DNA from 3 places in the Lysinibacillus sp. NPDC093692 genome. Region 1 is predicted to be linked to each of the others. Evidence: predicted binding sites of a transcription regulator. Region 1 holds the regulator's gene; each other region holds the start of a gene.
The links. Region 1 encodes LexA, which represses DNA repair genes until DNA is damaged. Its sites were predicted from a motif close to CGAACATATGTTCG; they were not measured.

Region 1 (6,302 bases):
TCACTTTGGCATTCTATCCACGTTTTTCGCTGTTCTATCCGTCACTTTGGCGTTTCTATCCACGTTTTTCGCTGTTCTATCCGTCACTTTGGCGTTTCTATCCACGTTTTTCGCTGTTCTATCCATCACTTTGCCGATTCTATCCACGTTTTTCACTGTTCTATCCGTCACTACTGGTTCCTTCACCTTCATCTAGAGCCTTTAAAAAGAAAAAAATCAGTAGGAAAACTCCCACTGATTAAAACGTTACTTTATTTCGTTTCTCTCTAAATGTTCCCGATATCTCCTATGGACAGTGGCTTTGCTTACGTCAAAGCTTAGCCCCCTAAGAGTCATAGCTATCTCCTCAAATGTGAAGCCTCGATTGCGGAGTTTGACGATTTCTTCTATAGGGACATCTTTACGTTCCTGACCGTTTGGGTTTCCTCGGTTAGATAAATTATTTTCAGGGCGGTAGCCATTTTCAACTGCACGACGCATACCACGACGTATTTTAGCATTGTGGATTCTACGCTGGTACTCCTCTACAATTGCTAAAATTTCTAGGAGCATCGTATCCATTTCATTTAATTGTACAGGTCCCGCGTCTCGCATAGAGAAAACATTAGTTTCAGTTTTCTGCAATAAATGCAAAACGGCCATTCGAGCATTTCCACGTCCTAAACGTGTTTCATCCTGCACAAATAATGCTGTTACTTCTTTTTCTTTTATGAAATCGAGCATTTCTAGTAAACCCTCTCGTTCCACATCATAGCCGCTATGCTTATCCTTAAAAACAAGTTTCACTTCGTAGCCCTGTTCCTTAGCATAGCGTACTAACTCCTCCTCCTGTCGCTCTAATGAGGAGCTTTGTGTCTCTTTTTCTGTACTCACACGGCAATAGACAACAGCCGATTGTTGTTTTGTTATCATTTTACATTTCTCGCAATTTCAATTGAATTTATAGGATTGGATTGGTCGTCACCCACTACTGGAATCACTAGAGAATTACCTGCAATAATTCGTACGTTCGATAATTCATTTTCTGCCTTAACAAGCTTAATCCATTCATCCGATTTCATTTTACCACGGTACTGTTCGGCTAACGACCATAAACTATCACCATGTTCGACTTCAATTTCTGCGTATGTAACATCTCCTGGATCTGTTATAAAAAGATATGCTGTAAATAGAAGACAAGCTCCTAATAAAGTTGTAATATGTGGATTTTTTTTAAACCAGTTCATGTGTATAACCCCTTTTCAAGAATGTCTGTTCGGAATATATGTTCTTATAATAATGCGAACAAATGTTTTTGTCAAACACTTTTCGAACCTATGTTTGCTTAAGTGTTCGCATTCTGCTATACTACTAATAAGTAGAATGACTAGAAAAAAGAGGTGAGCAATCATGAAAAAAGTTTCGAAAAGACAAGAGGCCATATTAGATTTCATTAAAGAAGAGGTACGCGCAAAGGGTTATCCACCATCTGTACGTGAAATTGGTGAAGCAGTTGGACTTGCTTCAAGCTCTACAGTTCATGGACATTTAGCTCGTTTGGAGCAAAAAGGCTTAATTCGACGCGATCCAACTAAACCACGTGCCATTGAAATTCTAGAGCCAGAGGACTCTATTCAAAAGCAACAAGTTATTCATGTACCACTTGTTGGGAAGGTTACTGCAGGTTCTCCGATAACTGCTGTTGAAAATATCGATGAATATTTCCCGCTACCGGATATTTATGGTACAAGTGAAGATCAGTTATTTATGCTAGAAATTATGGGTGAATCAATGATTGAAGCTGGCATTTTAGACGGAGATTTAGTTATTGTTAAACAAAAATCAACAGCTGATAATGGTGATATTGTCGTAGCAATGACTGAAGAGAATGAAGCAACTGTAAAGCGTTTCTTTAAGGAAAAAAGTCATTTCCGTTTACAGCCTGAAAACGCAACAATGGAGCCAATTATCGTAGACCAAGTTTCTATTTTGGGTCATGTTGTAGGTCTTTATCGTCGTGTTCATTAAAAGTATCTCAATAGCAACGTACAAAAAGAGGATTCTATGTTCACAAATGGGCATATACCTCTTTTTCTTATTTTTCGAGTGCCATTTTATACACTAAAAAAGAACCCACCTTATATGGATTCTTCCCTCTAGCAATGTCTTTAGTTAATTTCCATCCTAAGCCATGTAATGCTTATCAAGTTTTATGCCTCTACCTTGAATTTCAAACTCGCCTCTACAAATGCAGTGAATAATTTTTTTGATGCTTCATCTCCTACAATGGCTAGCTCTTCAGGATGCCATTGTACTGCTAGACAAAATGGTAAATCTTCGTGTACTACGGCTTCAACGATACCATCACTTGATTTGGCTGCCACTTTCAATTTTTCTGCTGCTACGTTTATTGCCTGATGATGAAATGAATTCACCGGAATTTTTTCTTCCTCAATAATTGTTGTTAATAATGTATCCGGTGTTAGATCAACATGATGTGTAGCAACGCCCCGTGCCGCTTGTTGCGTATGCTTTATTAATTTTTTACTATGATATTCACTATCAATATCCTGATAGAGAGTGCCTCCAAACGCAACATTTAGCATTTGAATCCCTCGACAAATGCCGAAAATCGGCATTTTCCGAATAGAGGCCGCTTCAATCAAGGAAAGTTCTACTGAATCCCTTTCCGGATGAATCTTCCCTAACTTTGGTGTAGGTTCTGCACCAAAAAGAAATGGATGTACATCATGTCCACCCGATAGTAATAATCCGTCCGTCAACGATAAAATTTGTGCTACATCCTCTTCAACTCCAATCGGAATTATAAGAGGTACACCCCCAGCTTCAATTATACTTTTGCTATAAGCAGCATTTAATCTTGAGGACAAATCATCCTCCGCAAAGGCTGTTATTCCGATAATTGGTTTCATGTTATCCCCTCCATGATCTTTATCTAGCATTAACTACCTATAAAAGCTCGAAGACTATTAATCATCGAAGGAATCCCCCACTGATTAATTACCAAAATCCAAGATACCAGTTCATCAACGCATCCCCATAGAAATAGATAATAATAGCAGCTAAAGCAATAGAAGGTCCGAATGGTATAGGCGTTTTTCTTCCCTGTCCGCGTACTTTTAATACTACTATTCCAACAATCATGCCAATTACAGCAGCTAAAAATAGCGTCAGAAGTGCATGTATTGTCCCGAGTACAAGACCAAGTAAAAAGAATAATTTAATATCACCCCCACCCATTCCACCTCTTGATAGGACAGCTATACAATATAAAATGCCAAAACCTACCAAGGCTCCAACTATACTGTCCCACCACGGAGACAAAGGAGATATGACGCGTCCAAAAACTAGCAATGGTAAAAAGAATAATAGCACTTTATTGGGGATAAGCATATAAGCAAAATCCGACACGATAATAATGACTAATAATGAAATTAATAATAGTGCTACAAAAAATTCTGCACTAAAGCCCAATTTCCAATAAGCAAAGGCAAACAACATGCCTGTTATAAGCTCCATCAGTGGATAAATCCAAGAAATTTTTTGCCCACAGCTACGGCATTTCCCAGCTAATAATACATAGGAAAAAACAGGAACCAAATCAAACGCCGTCAACCATCTCTTACAAGAGGTACAATGCGAGGGCGGACGCACAATGGACTCCTTCAAAGGCACACGTAAACCAACTACATTAAAAAATGAGCCTAAAACGAGCCCAAATATGAATACTGTAATTGTATAAGCAATCTCCATTTTTATATCCTCCTATACTAATAGACGCCCATACATTGGAAGTATGCGCGCCAATCTAGATTATTGTTGTCCTTCATAATAGAACGTCGTTACTTGTATGGTAGATTTTAAGGTTGTATCGGCGTCCTCCTGGAATTTCTCTTCTTCACCAGTTGATGTGAAATCGATTGCATCAATTTTCATCACACGATCAATTTTTTCAATCTCTTTTATAAACTCAACCATCGCTTTATTGTCTAATGCGTCAACATCAACATTAAATGTCACTAATTTTAATTCTTTTGGTAAGGAGTCTTTAGTGAAAGTAGCAGTTGGTATTTTATCTTTCGCTTCAGGTGTTTCATCATTTTTAGCAACAGCTTGTTCCTCAGCTTCATTTGCAGGTTGCTTTGGTTTAGCCTGTTCCTCAGAATTTATCGAGTTTGGATCTGTCATAGTAGAATCCATTACGAGCGAATCATAATTATTAAAGTCCATAGCTTCTAACCGTGTTCCCGTCACCGCTTCAATCTCTTCAATATTTCGAATTACCTCTTCAATAGCTCGTGTTTGAGGTACTTTTTTACGCAATGATAAATTACTTGCACTAGTTGATTTACCTTTCTCTTCAATTAAAGCAATCTGCTTCTGAATTGTTGATATTTCTTGTTGAAGGGAGTTAATTGAACTTTCCTTCGCATCTACTTCTTCTAATTTAGGTGTTACTATATAGTAATATAGCGCAAATAAAATGGCTGCAATGAAAGCTGTTAAGATAATAATCGTTGAATTTTTACTACTAGTCATGATTCTTTACCTCCAGCGAGAAATTTAAAATCAATTCCTAATATAATCGTTGCCGAATAACGAGGCACTTCCTTAAACTTGTTCTTCGCACTTTCTTCCTCTTGATTCCCTATAGATACATCAAAATTAGAAATAGTATCAACCTGAATATCATTGAAATAGCGGCTTGCTGTTAGCTTTTCTAAATAAGATGATATTGCTGACATTGTTTCAAAATCAGCCGTAACCTCAACATTTTTTTCACCAAATACATAATCCCTTAAATACGTTTGCTCTGGTAACAATACTTGGGTTTCATCCATTAAGGGGGTCACTGGATACGAGACCTTTTCCACAAATTGTACAGATTGCTCCAATGAGCCTTCGTTCACATTTTGCTTTATATCTAACTCAGTTTGAAGTTGTTCGTGTTGGGATGAAAGCTCCACTTCCTGCGCACTTAATTTTGTAAGATCACTTTTTGCTTGGAAAAACAAAAAAACCATATATCCTACTATCATACCAATAAGAATAATAAATACTATATATATTGAAGTAGGGGTTGAATGCTTCTTTTCCAAATTCGGCAAGAGGTTAATTTCTGGTACCATTAGTTAACCTCCTTTAATGCAAGTCCAATTAAGCTTGCAAATTCCTCTGAAAATTGAGGGAATGATTTTTGAATGACTGAATCATTTAACATAATAATCGGTGTCGGAAAATTATTTTCTAACAAATCTTTAATCGTAGGAAGTAGTGGATTATCTCCTAGAATGATAATCTCATCGACACTTTTCTCACCTTTATGTAAGGAAAACTTAAAAAAATTCATGATACGATCGATTTCAAGCATTTGATCGGTAAGAATGATACGATAATTGTCATCAGCATCTAAACGATAAGAAAAACTAAACTCCTCAATCTCTTCAAACTTCCATTCCGATAAATCTGTATCAAACGATTGATACCGTAAAAACTCCAGTTGGCCATATGAAAAAATACTAATCGACAATTCATTGATGGACCAATCCGCTATTAAATAAGATCGATTATCTTTTATTAACTGCAAATGCTCTAACAGACGAATATTACACAATGTACGAATATCTGCTACTTGAGGTTCTAATGTAGCATCGAGTAATAGTCCAATCATTTTCGTCACTTCTTCTGAAGGTGCTGCAAATAGCATCGCCTGTCCATCACTAGGTTTTGGATCATACACATCAATAAGAGGATCTTGAAATGGAAGATGAATGGACTGACCAAGCTCCATTTCCACATACCCTTTTAATTCATTCCACTCTATATCATCAGGATGCTCAAAGCTCTTTAACAAAACGGAAGTATCCGGAACAAAAATACGTGCATTTTGCTTTTTGCCTGCCCATTTTGCCACATCATTTTTCATGACATCAAACAATTCCATTTCATCATGAATAACAGAACCTTCAACAACTCCCTGTGCTAACGGCATTTCATAGCCCTTCCATTGCGACGGATCAGGACCTTTTGCCACAATCGCACGTAATATGTAATCCTTTATTTCAATCGACACATGCGATTTTTTCTTTTTTGTAAACATGTGAAAAGATGCCTCCTCTGAACTATTTTATATAGTCATTTATTTCCCAGTCCAAATGAATTGGACTGAGTTTAAATGTCTATTTTTTTAAATTCTTGTTTAAGCTAGTTTCTGAAATACTATTATCTGCAGAAATACCTTCTTTGTATTTATCTTGTTTAACATCTTTTAGTCCTAAATATGTTATAGTCCATTCTTTTGA
Region 2 (6,302 bases), on a different contig from region 1:
TAATAAACTTCGATCCCAATCGGGTACTACTAATTCAAGATCAACCTCTTGTGTCGAGCCTAAACCATCACAGCTTGGACAAGCTCCGAATGGACTGTTAAATGAAAACATACGAGGCTCTAGCTCACCGATTGAAAAACCACATAATGGGCAAGCATGATGCTCACTAAATAATAATTCCTCATGTTCCATCACATCGACAAGTACTCGCCCATCTGCCAAACGTAATGCTGTCTCTAAGGAATCACTAAGACGTGCCGCGACGCCTTCCTTCATCACAACACGATCGATGACTACTTCTATTGAATGTTTTTTATTTTTATCAAGTTCAATCGAATCATCTAAATCACGTAGCTCACCGTCGATACGTACACGAACAAAGCCTTGCTTTTTTAAATCTTCCAGTAGCTTTACATGTGTTCCCTTACGCCCTGCTACCATTGGAGCAAGCAACTGCATTTTCGTTCTTTCTGGATAAGTTAATAAACGATCGACCATTTGCTCAATCGTTTGAGAGGTAATTTCTATACCGTGATTTGGACAAATAGGCTTACCAATACGTGCATATAGCAAACGTAAATAATCATAGATTTCCGTTACTGTCCCAACTGTCGAACGTGGGTTACGGCTCGTCGTTTTTTGATCGATTGAAATAGCAGGAGATAATCCCTCTATCGCATCGACGTCTGGTTTATCCATTTGACCAAGGAATTGACGGGCATAGGCTGAAAGGGATTCTACATAACGACGTTGTCCCTCGGCATAAATCGTATCGAACGCTAATGATGATTTCCCTGAGCCCGATAAACCTGTTAGCACGACTAATTGATCGCGTGGAATTGTGACATTAATATTTTTTAAATTATGTGCTCGTGCGCCCTGCACGACTATTTCAGTATTTTTCACAAGCCGTTCACCCTTCTAATTTCAATTCAAATATTGTATCGCGCAACTCAGCAGCACGTTCGAAATCGAGTGCTTTTGCTGCTTCCTTCATTTCTAATTCTAGCGTAGCAAGTAACTGCTCTTTTTCCGCCTTCGTCAGCTTCTTACCTTTTGTAGCCTTCGCTACATAAGTCTCTTCTTCCTCTGCCACCTGTGTCGCACGAATAACATCAGGAATTTTCTTCACAATCGTTTTCGGTGTAATACCATGCTCCTCGTTATACGCCATTTGCAATGCTCGACGACGTTTCGTTTCCTCAATCGCCTTTTTCATCGAATCCGTCATATTATTTGCATACATAATGACATGACCATTAGCATTACGCGCGGCACGTCCAATCGTTTGAATTAATGAACGCTCTGAACGTAAAAACCCTTCCTTGTCAGCATCTAAAATTGCCACAAGAGAAACTTCAGGAATATCTAGCCCTTCTCGCAATAAGTTAATGCCGATTAGAACATCATAAGTACCTTTTCGCAGCTCACGAATAATTTCAATTCGCTCTAGCGTCTTAATCTCTGAATGCAAGTACTCCACCTTTAAGCCCATCTCTTTCAAATAAGCTGATAAATCCTCTGACATTTTTTTCGTCAACGTTGTAACGAGCACTCGTTCATCACGAGCAATACGACCTTGAATCTCATCGATTAAATCATCAATTTGCCCTTCAATAGGACGTACGTCAATTTGTGGATCAAGCAGCCCAGTTGGACGAATAATTTGCTGCACCATTTCCGGCGTATGCTCAAGCTCGTACGGACCAGGTGTCGCCGATACATAAATAGCTTGATGTATATGTTTCTCATATTCTTCAAAACGTAAAGGGCGGTTATCTAGTGCTGATGGCAAACGGAAGCCATGCTCAACTAGCACACCTTTACGTGCTTGGTCACCGTTATACATCCCTCGAACTTGTGGCAAAGTAACGTGACTTTCATCGACAACAAGTAAAAAATCATCAGGGAAATAGTCAAGTAGTGTATATGGCGTCGCCCCCGCTTCACGCAATGTTAAATGACGCGAGTAGTTTTCAATCCCCGAGCAAAAGCCCATTTCACGCATCATTTCTAAATCATAACGAGTGCGTTGCTCTAAACGCTGCGCCTCCAATAATCTATCCTCTGAACGCAAAAGAGCTAAACGCTCCTCCAACTCTTTTTCAATATTATCAATAGCTTTTAGCATTTTTTCTTCTCGTGTAACGAAGTGGGACGCTGGGAAAATAGCAACATGATCACGCTCTGCTAGTATTTCTCCAGTTAACGCATCCACCTCTCGAATTCGATCAATCTCATCCCCGAAAAATTCCACGCGGATACAATGTTCATCACGGGATGCAGGGAAAATTTCCACTACATCACCACGTACCCGAAACGTCCCACGTGTAAAACTCACATCATTACGCTCATACTGTACATCGACCAATTTTCGAAGCAACTGATTACGTTCAATTTCCATTCCCGTACGCACTGATACGACCAGTTCACGATATTCTTCTGGAGAACCTAGACCATAAATACAGGACACGGATGCAATAATAATGACATCATCGCGCTCGAATAATGAAGATGTCGCAGAGTGACGCAACTTATCAATTTCATCATTAATGCTTGAATCTTTCTCGATATAAGTATCCGTCTGCGGTACATAAGCCTCTGGCTGAAAGTAATCATAGTAGCTAACAAAGTATTCAACTGCATTATCAGGGAAGAACTCTTTAAACTCACTATATAATTGACCCGCTAGTGTTTTATTGTGTGCCATAATAAGTGTCGGTTTTTTTACTTCTTTAATGACATTAGAAATCGTAAATGTTTTTCCCGTTCCTGTTGCCCCGAGCAACGTTTGATGACGCTTACCTGCACGTACACCCTCCACTAATTCCGCAATTGCCTGTGGCTGATCCCCATTAGGCGTATATGGCGCTTGTAAATCAAATGTTTGCACACATGTCCCCGTCCTTTCCTTCCAATTTGTACATATATTTTAGCATAGCGTTATTAAAATTTCGAACATTTAACGAACGAATGTTTGTAAATATTTTTCCGTTTGCTCTATTTGCGATGAATTCAACAGAACGTATGTACTATAATAATTAATCGGAACCTCTCTATCAATAGATTACCCTTTCCAAATGTTAGCTAATCGAGATAGGGCGATGTAAATACATGATCTTAGCAGGAAATTCACTGTTTGGTGACGAATTGCTCGTCGGGTTTAGGTTTATTAAAAGGTTATATAAAAGGAGCCTAGTAGTTTTGATTGGGTGTGATCAGCTTGATTGGAAAATTATATTTTTAAAGTAAGTAAATAATTTGACATACTAAAAAGTAGAGAAAGTAAGTTTGCCTCACTTTCTCTACTTTTTTATTTTTGTAAATTAATAGGGAGTGTAACCTCCAGCTCAGGAATATATTGAATCTTCGGGTCACCATTTTCATTCATTTGATATACCCACATTTCTTTTTCATCAAAGAGATGTATATACGGCTTAAGGGTTATTGTTTTGGGAATAGATTCAAATGGTTGGAATCTACGATCAGAAATATGAATGTTTCCATTTGTAGCATTCCAACCATCTCCGCCAATCAATTTAAGTTTATGGCCTTGATCATCAAAAATATCTACACCCATCGTTAGTAAAGGTAGCGTAAAAATTGAGTTGTCAGTTAAAACGACTCGTGTAGTTAATCCTGTCGTTATTGGTGTAAATTCGACTTTTTCAACACTAAAATGAATATTTTTGTATTCTCGACTTACATTAGGTTGTAAAGTCAGATAGTTTTCGATTTTATTCACAGGAATATCAATTTTGAAAGGACCCTGTATACCAGCTATTGTAGCCGATACTGTTAAATCAAACTGCTCTGGGAAAGGACTTCCTCCCTGATTTCTCAGATCAGAAAGCTCAATAATAGCAGAATCATTATCTTTACCTGGTTTCATAACAATTCCAATAGATTTAACAGGAGCATCATTAATGAGCAATTCGATATTATTGATACGTTCCATTAACGTTTCTTTCTCATCTTCTTTATGAGGGCGTTCAATAGCTATTGAAACGCGTGTACCGTCATACACTACTTCTGATACATTTAATGTAAAATCATCATGAGTAGCACTTGTATTAAGTTTCGTTGAGAGCCCTTTCTCATCAGCAGTTTGCAGGCCAAGATCACCAGCGAGTTTGAAAATAGAAGAAAGCACGGGAACTTGTTTGATCGTTGCAGCCAAAGTTGGTGAAACTAAACTAGAAATAAATATAAGACTAAAAATCATTGCTGCAGAGGCCGTAATCATCATTACTTTTTGACGCTTGTTCTTAGAAGTTCTAAAGCTTTCTGGCTGCTTTGTATAACGAGTACTTTCGAATTTGTTCATTGTACGATTAACTAAATCCACTTCCATTGGGGTTTCTCGGATTAATCTTTCTAACTGATCTAACTCTTTATCCTCCTGTTTTGAACGAGTGTTCATAACTTTCCCCTCCTAACTTATTCTTTTTCAACAATTTTTTACGTAATCGTTCATATTTTTTTCGAACAGTAGTTGGCTTAAGTTCCATAATAGAAGCAATTTCGTCGAAGCTATATTCCTCTATTGACCGAAGTAGCAGAATCCTTCTTTCGTCCATATGTAACTGTTCTAATAACTCATGAATGATATCGTCATATTGAAATCCTTGTTCATGAGTGTGCTTGTACGCATGATCTTTCTTAAAACTTGTCCAAAATTTAAAACCTTTATTTTTCTTTTTTATTAAATCAATACAGTGATGATGAGCAATCTTATAAAGCCATGCTGAGAAAGAAACAGTATAAGAAAAATGACTAATATTCTCTAATCCCTTTATAAAAATATCTTGTGAAGCATCCTCCGCTTCTTCTTTATTTCCTAAAAGATAGTAGCAGTAAATATAGATTGGCTTTTGAAAACAACGAATTATTTCTGTATAGGCATGAATATCGCCTGTTTGAACTTGTTCCACGATAGATTTTATATCTAAATCGGCTTTTTCCTTGGAGTTATTCAGTACAGTCAAATTCTCCCCTCCTTTCTAACCTATATAACTGAAATTAATAGGGATTTGTGACACTATAAAAAAACTTTTTGGGGAAAAGAAAAAAAGAGTGACACAACTTGGGACGCTTTACTTCTTTAACGGTGTATAGAATCCTGGCAAAATGAATGCCTTCTTTTCTTCAGTCGATTCTTCTACTTGCTCTACACTCCTAACGAATTCAAGGTATTCACTCATCAATCTTGCAAATAAAATCACAAAAAAATCCCACCCTCCAATATCAGAGAGCGGGCTCGTCATATTATTCAGTTGTATCTTGGTGTAAAGCTACTAGTTCGGTTGCGTATAGATGAAATGCGTTTTCATCTTTGTCATCGAGTGCTCTATCTATCAGAACCATGAGCTGCTCTTCACGATGCTTACGCTGGATATGATTTAAAAATAAATCTAAATAAATCTCGTTTAATAATTTCTCTGCCTCATCAACTTTCTTTGTCTGACCAACGGCTTTTAGAAAATCTGTATACGAATAATATTTATCCAACGATCTCACCTCGATCCTTTTCTAAATTATAAGAAAATTGAAATTAAAATGCAATGCTTTAGAACTGAAAATCACTTCGATTTACTATTAATCTCGTGCTATTTTAAGCAATTTTTCTAAGCAATTGCTTGAAATAGCACGAACTTCCTTCTTTTATCTATATTTTCTGAATTTATTTTTGTGTTATACACTTCAAGAAGAAATAGAAAAGGAGGCTTACATAGATGTCAGCAAACTACATCAATGGATATTTACTTTCTTTTAACACCTATTTACTTCAGCCAGTTCAGTACGACTCTAAAATTTTCACTCGGGTAATCGATAAGCATAATGAACTTATTGTTACACGGAGGCCAATGCATATATTACGGAAATCTTGTATTTCACTAGGTACAACCTATGAAGCAGCGAAGCATTCCGCTAAACGCTTCTTCGGCAATCAACATAAGCTTCCAATCGTTGTTGCTTACGATTATGGTTATCCGTGTATTTTTCTACCAATCTATTCGCCAAACTCTGTCCACAACATCTGGATTGGACTTCACGCCATTTCGAATATTGTACCGAGTAAAACGGGCTGTATCGTCACACTGAAAAACGATAAACAAATTGAATTACCCATTCAATATGCTTCGATTAGCAAGCAATTTGTCAATGCATCAATGTTATATAAGCATTACATGAATGAACGCAAGCAGATTAGTCAGGACACCCCGAATCACCCACCTTTTTAAAGCAATGAATTTCGCTTTGGTGTAATTGTAGTGAAAATAAAAACCCCTCAAAAGCAC
Region 3 (6,302 bases), on a different contig from region 1:
GTCCGAAGTCACGTGCATATTTTGCATTTTTAACAACTAAACGGCCTTCAGATGTCATTAATGTACCGTTACGTGCAATACGTGTTGGTAATACGCAGTCAAACATATCAATACCTCGAATAGCACCATCAATTAATGAGTCAGGTGAACCTACACCCATTAAATAACGTGGTTTATTTGCTGGCATTAATGGTGTTGTAAACTCTAATACTCGGTTCATAATGTCCTTAGGTTCACCAACAGATAAGCCTCCAATTGCATAACCAGGGAAATCAAGCTCTACCAATGCTTCTGCAGAACGACGGCGTAAATCCTCGAATTCTCCACCTTGAATAATACCGAATAGACCTTGGTCCTCTGGACGTTTATGTGCCTCTTTACAACGTTTAGCCCAACGTGTTGTACGGTCTACTGATTGCAGCATATAGTCATATGTCGCAGGGAAAGGTGGACATTCATCAAAAGCCATCATAATATCCGAACCTAAATCATTTTGAATTTCCATCGCCTTTTCAGGACTTAAAAACAATTTGTCCCCATTTAAATGATTGCGGAAATGAACCCCTTCTTCTTCGATTTTACGGAATTGACTAAGTGAGAACACTTGGAAACCACCTGAATCTGTTAAAATCGGGCGATCCCAGTTCATAAATTTATGCAGGCCCCCTGCTTCCTTAACAATATCATTCCCAGGTCGTAGCCATAAATGATACGTATTTGACAGAATAATACCTGCATTCATTTCCTTTAATTCCTCAGGTGACATTGTTTTAACAGTTGCTTGTGTCCCTACAGGCATAAATGCTGGCGTTTCGAAAGAGCCATGCGGTGTATGCACGATACCAAGGCGTGCTCCAGTTTGTTTACAAGTATGAAGTAGCTCATAACGAATTGCTGGTTGTGTCATATTATAAAAATTCCTCTCTTATCTAAAGTAAAAACAGTACTCCGATTTTTTCTTTATTCGCCTTTTGGACGAATAAACATAGCATCACCAAAGCTAAAGAAACGATATTTTTCTTCTACAGCTTGTTGGTATGCACTTAAAATTGTTTCTTTTGTTGCAAGCGTACTAACAAGCATTACAAGGGTAGACTTTGGTAAATGGAAGTTTGTAATTAAACCATCCACAACAGTAAATTCATATCCCGGATAAATGAAAATAGACGTCCAACCTTGTTCTGCTCGTACTTCACCTCCATATTTAGAGCCGATCGTTTCTAAAGTACGTGTAGAGGTTGTACCAACTGCAATTACTTTACCACCATTACTCTTTACTCGGTTTATGATAGATGCGGTTTCTTCCGTTACACTATAAAATTCAGAATGCATTTCGTGATTTTCAATTGAATCTACACTTACAGGACGGAAAGTTCCAAGTCCCACATGTAAAGTGATAAAAACAACTTCGACCCCTTTTGCTTTCACTTGCTCTAGTAATTCTTCAGTAAAATGCAGACCTGCAGTTGGTGCTGCTGCTGAACCCCGCTCTTTTGCATAAACGGTTTGGTAGCGATCCTTATCCTCTAACTTTTCGCGAATATATGGAGGTAGTGGCATCTCACCAAGTTGCTCTAAAATTTCATAAAAAATGCCGTTATATTTAAACTCAAATGTACGTCCACCATGATCAAGCTCTCCTGTACAAGTAGCTGTCAGTAAGCCATCTCCAAATGTTACAACTGTGCCAACTTTTACACGCTTAGCTGGTTTAACAAGCGTTTCCCATTCATCCGTACCCGCCATTTGCTTTAATAGCAGTACCTCTATATGAGCACCTGTCTCCTCTTTAACACCCATTAAACGTGCTGGTAATACTCTTGTATCATTTAACACAAGACAGTCTCCAGTTTGTAGCTCATCTAAAATATGAGCAAAATGGTGATGATCTACATTTGCTGAGCCTGGCGTCACTACCATTAATCGACTAGCTGTACGATCCAAAAGTGGGGTTTGTGCAATAAGCTCTTCTGGCAATTCAAAATCAAAATCTTCTACACGCATGAAAATACTTCCTTCTTCTAGGTTTGTTGGGGATATTCATATCCAAAATGTTCGTAGGCCAAATGTGTTGCCACACGTCCACGCGGCGTCCGTTGTATAAAGCCGATTTGCATCAAATATGGCTCGTACACATCCTCAATCGTAACGCGTTCTTCACCAATAGATGCTGCCAACGTATCCAAGCCTACTGGGCCACCTCGGAAGCGCTCAATCATATTGGTCACAAGTTTATGGTCAATATGGTCAAGCCCTCTAGGATCGACTTGTAATAGCTCAAGCGCTTGCTTAGCAAGTCCCTCCGTTATCATACCATCTCCAAGCACCTGTGCATAATCTCGTACTCGTTTTAGCAGACGGTTAGCAATACGAGGTGTACCACGTGAGCGAGTTGCCATTTCAAGTGCTGCTATTTGTTCAATATCAACATCAAATAAAAGTGCACTACGTACAACAATTTCTGCAAGTGAAGTATTATCATAATACTCCAATCTTAATAATACGCCAAAGCGATCCCTTAAAGGTGCTGATAATGCACCTGCTCTTGTTGTTGCACCCACGAGTGTAAATGGCGGTAAATCAAGTCGTACAGAACGCGCTTCAGGGCCCTTACCAACGACAATATCTAAACAAAAATCCTCCATGGCAGGATAAAGCACCTCTTCAATTGCACGAGGCAGGCGATGTATTTCATCAATAAATAGCACATCTCCTGGCTCCAGTGAGCTTAAAATAGCTGCTAAATCGCCAGGACGTTCGATAGCAGGGCCACTAGTCATGCGCACATTGACATTCATTTCATTAGCAATGACAGCAGCTAATGTAGTTTTCCCAAGTCCGGGTGGTCCATATAACAGCACATGATCTAAACTTTCCTGACGAAGCTTTGCCGCTTCAATGAAAATTTGTAAATTCTCCTTTACCTTATGTTGACCAATATATTGTGCTAATCTTTGTGGGCGTAAAGATAATTCAAAATGTTCATCATAGCTACCTGCCTCACTAGCCATCATACGTTCAGACATGTACTTTCCCCCCTTTCACTATTTTAACTTTAATAGCAATTGTAAAGCTTGTTTCATAAATGCATCTGTTGTTTCAAGCTTGTCGTTATCTTCGAGCTGTGGACGTATTTTTTCTAGTTCTTTTTCAGAATAACCTAGTGCCATTAAGGCAAGAATAGCTTCTTCAAGCTCATGTTTATATGGATTCACACCAAATAACGGTAGCTCATCTTCTGTACTTGGTAGTTCAATAGTATCTAACAATCCGCCAAGTTTACCTTTTAAATCTAGAATCATTTGACGTGCCGTTTTCTTACCGACACCAGGAAACTTTACTAAAAACGATTCATCCTCTCGTTCAATGGCACTGATAACCTGTTGTGGATTCCCAGTAGCTAAAATAGCAAGCGCACCCTTTGGTCCAATCCCTGACACTAAAATAAGTTTACGAAACAGCTCTCGTTGGTCTAAATTTGGAAAGCCATATAACACTTGTGCATCCTCGCGTACATGCAAATGTACATAAATTTGTTGTTCAAGTGCTGATGTCCTGAACGCAAATGGATTAGGTGTATTCAGCTGCCAGCCTATCCCTTGTTGTTCTAGGACGATATACTCAGGAGTTATACGCTTTATTTGCCCGTTTAAATAATCATACATTCTATAATCCCTCACAATCATCGTCTTCGATTATAGCATATTGCGAACGAATGCTCGACTATAACAAATGCGCTAAAGCGCTCGTTTACATCCGACAAGCGCTAGAGAGCCCGAAGCAAAAGTAAGTGATTCACCACTTTTTCCCGAGGGATCGAAACGACCTCGAGAATGTAGCGCTTTAGCCTAGACGAAAACTATGCTCTAGGTTATACACAGTTAAGAATCTATAATTTCCTTACCATTAAGAAATAGCACAAGTATTCGTTCACAGACAAAAATGACCGCCGAAAGACGGTCATTTCTTTATCATTTTATCAATATCGTACCACAGTTTTGGCCAATATGTGAGAGCTCGTTTTGTAAATGGCACTAAATAATCTAAAAATACCAGCTGCTGAGCTAATGGTAAATCTATTGCAAAAAGCCATTCACGTAATAGCTCATTTGGATATTTTAAACGATGTAGCTTTTTTTTATCTAATCGTTTCATCTCTGGTAGCTCTGCAAATATTTTACCAAGGTCATAATTTACAGCTGGCAGTACACGATGCAACCATAAAATATATTCATCATCCGCTTCTCCAAGGTGAGCCAGATCAAAATCGATTAAACGTAATTCACCATCTGTGCACCATAAAAAATTATGATGTACGACATCTCCATGTAAAAGTGTTATTTCTTTTTCAGGTACATCTTCCTGCGCGATTAACTGTAATGATTTCTCACTATAATGTAAAATTTGATCGATTTCTTCTTTTGTTAAAAATGGGCGAAACTCTTTCCGTCTGCTTTTAAAACGCATAAAACGCATTTGCCATTTTAAAAGCTGTGAATAGGTGTGCAAGCCTGGCACACGTTGCCAAGCAATTTTTTTATGTGTATCATGTAACATATTTAATAACTTCAGTGATTCCTTCCGATCTTTTTTACGGGCAAAATTAGCACCATGACTTCCCTCTTGCCAATCTTGCACGATTAAATACTCGTCATCACTTTTCATTAAAGGCAAAATCAACGAGGGTTCTAGATATCCAAGCTGTCGATGAATAGCCCTCACCTTTTCTGCTATTTCTATCTGCTTTGCTCGTTTTACAAAATAATTATTGGATTGATATTTATACTTCCAAATATTCGGCTTTACTTCTTCAATGATATACGCTTTTTCACCATCGATAAGGCGTCATCCCGCCTGGGAAAAAGTGCGGTGACATCCATGGTCCTACTGACGAATACGGCATTGGGCAATGTGATGGACATGGTGGTGGACATGGTGGCGGGCATGGTGGCTGACAGAAACATGGGTCCATGTGCCAATTTGGCATCATAGCTGGCTGAGCATGACAACCACAAGGCTGTTCCATTTCCGGCATAGCTTCAAATTCTGGTTTCATAGGGAAGAATGGAGATGTACTAGATTCTAAGAAATCCCCTACCCCAGCAACTTTTTCGCATCCCATTTCACATGATGGTTGCTCTGGCATTGTATACGCCTCAACTTGCGGCTCCATTGGCATTGGCATATGCATCGGCATTGGCCAATACATATGATGATGCACTGGCTGATGGCAGCTTGCACAATGTGGTACTGCTGGCATTTGTGGCATGATAAAAATCGGTTGCGGCATTGGCATAGGTGCTGGCGTCGGTTGGGCTACAGGTTGTGGTTGTGGTTGTGGTTGAATTTGAATTGGTGATACAGTTTGCTCTACACTTGGCATGACAACTTGTTGATTCCAGCTAAGCTCAACTGGCGCTGGCTGAGGCATCGGCATTGGATACGGAATTGGAATCATCTGTGGTTCTGGCATTGGTGGTGGTGGTGCAATAATTGGTGGTGGCATTGGTCGCTGTACTTCTTTTTCCTTAAAGTGCTTTGTAGGTGACTCCTTATGCATATGTTCCTTGTGTCCCTCTTTATGTGATTCCCTATGTCCGTCTCTATGTCCCCCCTCTCTATGTCCATCTCTATGCATTCCACGATCTGTTTCTCGATGATGTTCTCTATGTGGTTCTTTGTTTATTTTTTCAGGTAGGATAATTTCCATGCCCGGTACAATATAGTCTGGGTTAGCGAGATGGGCATTAAGCCGCTTTAAATCTTCAAATGAAACTCCGTACTCTTTCGCAATCTTCCACAACGTGTCTCCCTTTTGGACAATATGAATACGCAATTTTTTCCTCCCTTCCTCTCTTCGTATCATATGTTCAATGTTCCAATTGGATACAAAAAATTCACCCATGTTAGAAAGGCTTCATGGTACACTAGGTTTTAAGGAAAACTGCTTCCTTTATTACAAGCAGAGGTGATCTCTTATGAAAAAAATGTTAGGCGAAGAACGCCGACTGCAACTTCTAGCACAACTAAAAAACAGCACAGCACCTATAACAGGGACAGACCTAGCTAAATTCGCTAATGTTTCTAGACAAGTCATTGTTAATGATATGACATTATTAAAGGCTAGGAATGAGCCTATTATTGCTACTAGCCAAGGATATCTTTATATGCATCAGGAACAAATACAGCAGACCGTTGAACGGACAATTCCTTGCTTTCATACAGCAGAAAATGCAGATGATGAACTGATAACAATAGTTGATTGCGGTGGGACAGTAAAAAATGTTATTGTTGAACATCCT

Region 2: the regulator LexA is predicted to act here: its motif matches at 2,967-2,980, upstream of uvrB (excinuclease ABC subunit UvrB).
Region 3: the regulator LexA is predicted to act here: its motif matches at 3,709-3,722, upstream of ruvA (Holliday junction branch migration protein RuvA).

Annotation. Positions count from the first base shown of each region.
Region 1 is NZ_JBNNUW010000003.1:240,485-246,786, reverse strand. It holds gene ACQKN4_RS05495 (hypothetical protein) at 1-192, opposite strand; partial or broken gene ACQKN4_RS05500 (hypothetical protein) at 1-1, opposite strand, end outside; gene ACQKN4_RS05490 (YneB family resolvase-like protein) at 247-912, opposite strand; gene yneA (cell division suppressor protein YneA) at 909-1,226, opposite strand; gene lexA (transcriptional repressor LexA) at 1,390-2,007, shown strand; gene ACQKN4_RS05475 (gamma-glutamyl-gamma-aminobutyrate hydrolase family protein) at 2,190-2,912, opposite strand; gene ACQKN4_RS05470 (prepilin peptidase) at 3,001-3,753, opposite strand; gene ACQKN4_RS05465 (potassium transporter) at 3,814-4,539, opposite strand; gene ACQKN4_RS05460 (PilN domain-containing protein) at 4,536-5,129, opposite strand; gene pilM (type IV pilus biogenesis protein PilM) at 5,129-6,100, opposite strand; gene ACQKN4_RS05450 (prepilin-type N-terminal cleavage/methylation domain-containing protein) at 6,180-6,302, opposite strand, start outside.
Region 2 is NZ_JBNNUW010000001.1:280,018-286,319, reverse strand. It holds gene uvrA (excinuclease ABC subunit UvrA) at 1-906, opposite strand, end outside; gene uvrB (excinuclease ABC subunit UvrB) at 914-2,893, opposite strand; gene ACQKN4_RS01250 (DUF4179 domain-containing protein) at 3,314-4,423, opposite strand; gene ACQKN4_RS01245 (RNA polymerase sigma factor) at 4,395-4,988, opposite strand; gene ACQKN4_RS01240 (hypothetical protein) at 5,097-5,225, opposite strand; gene ACQKN4_RS01235 (IDEAL domain-containing protein) at 5,269-5,511, opposite strand; gene ACQKN4_RS01230 (competence protein ComK) at 5,736-6,245, shown strand.
Region 3 is NZ_JBNNUW010000015.1:19,408-25,709, forward strand. It holds gene tgt (tRNA guanosine(34) transglycosylase Tgt) at 1-907, opposite strand, end outside; gene queA (tRNA preQ1(34) S-adenosylmethionine ribosyltransferase-isomerase QueA) at 961-2,004, opposite strand; gene ruvB (Holliday junction branch migration DNA helicase RuvB) at 2,022-3,026, opposite strand; gene ruvA (Holliday junction branch migration protein RuvA) at 3,045-3,665, opposite strand; gene ACQKN4_RS15965 (phosphotransferase) at 3,961-4,839, opposite strand; gene ACQKN4_RS15970 (LysM peptidoglycan-binding domain-containing protein) at 4,829-5,836, opposite strand; gene ACQKN4_RS15975 (transcription repressor NadR) at 5,979-6,302, shown strand, end outside.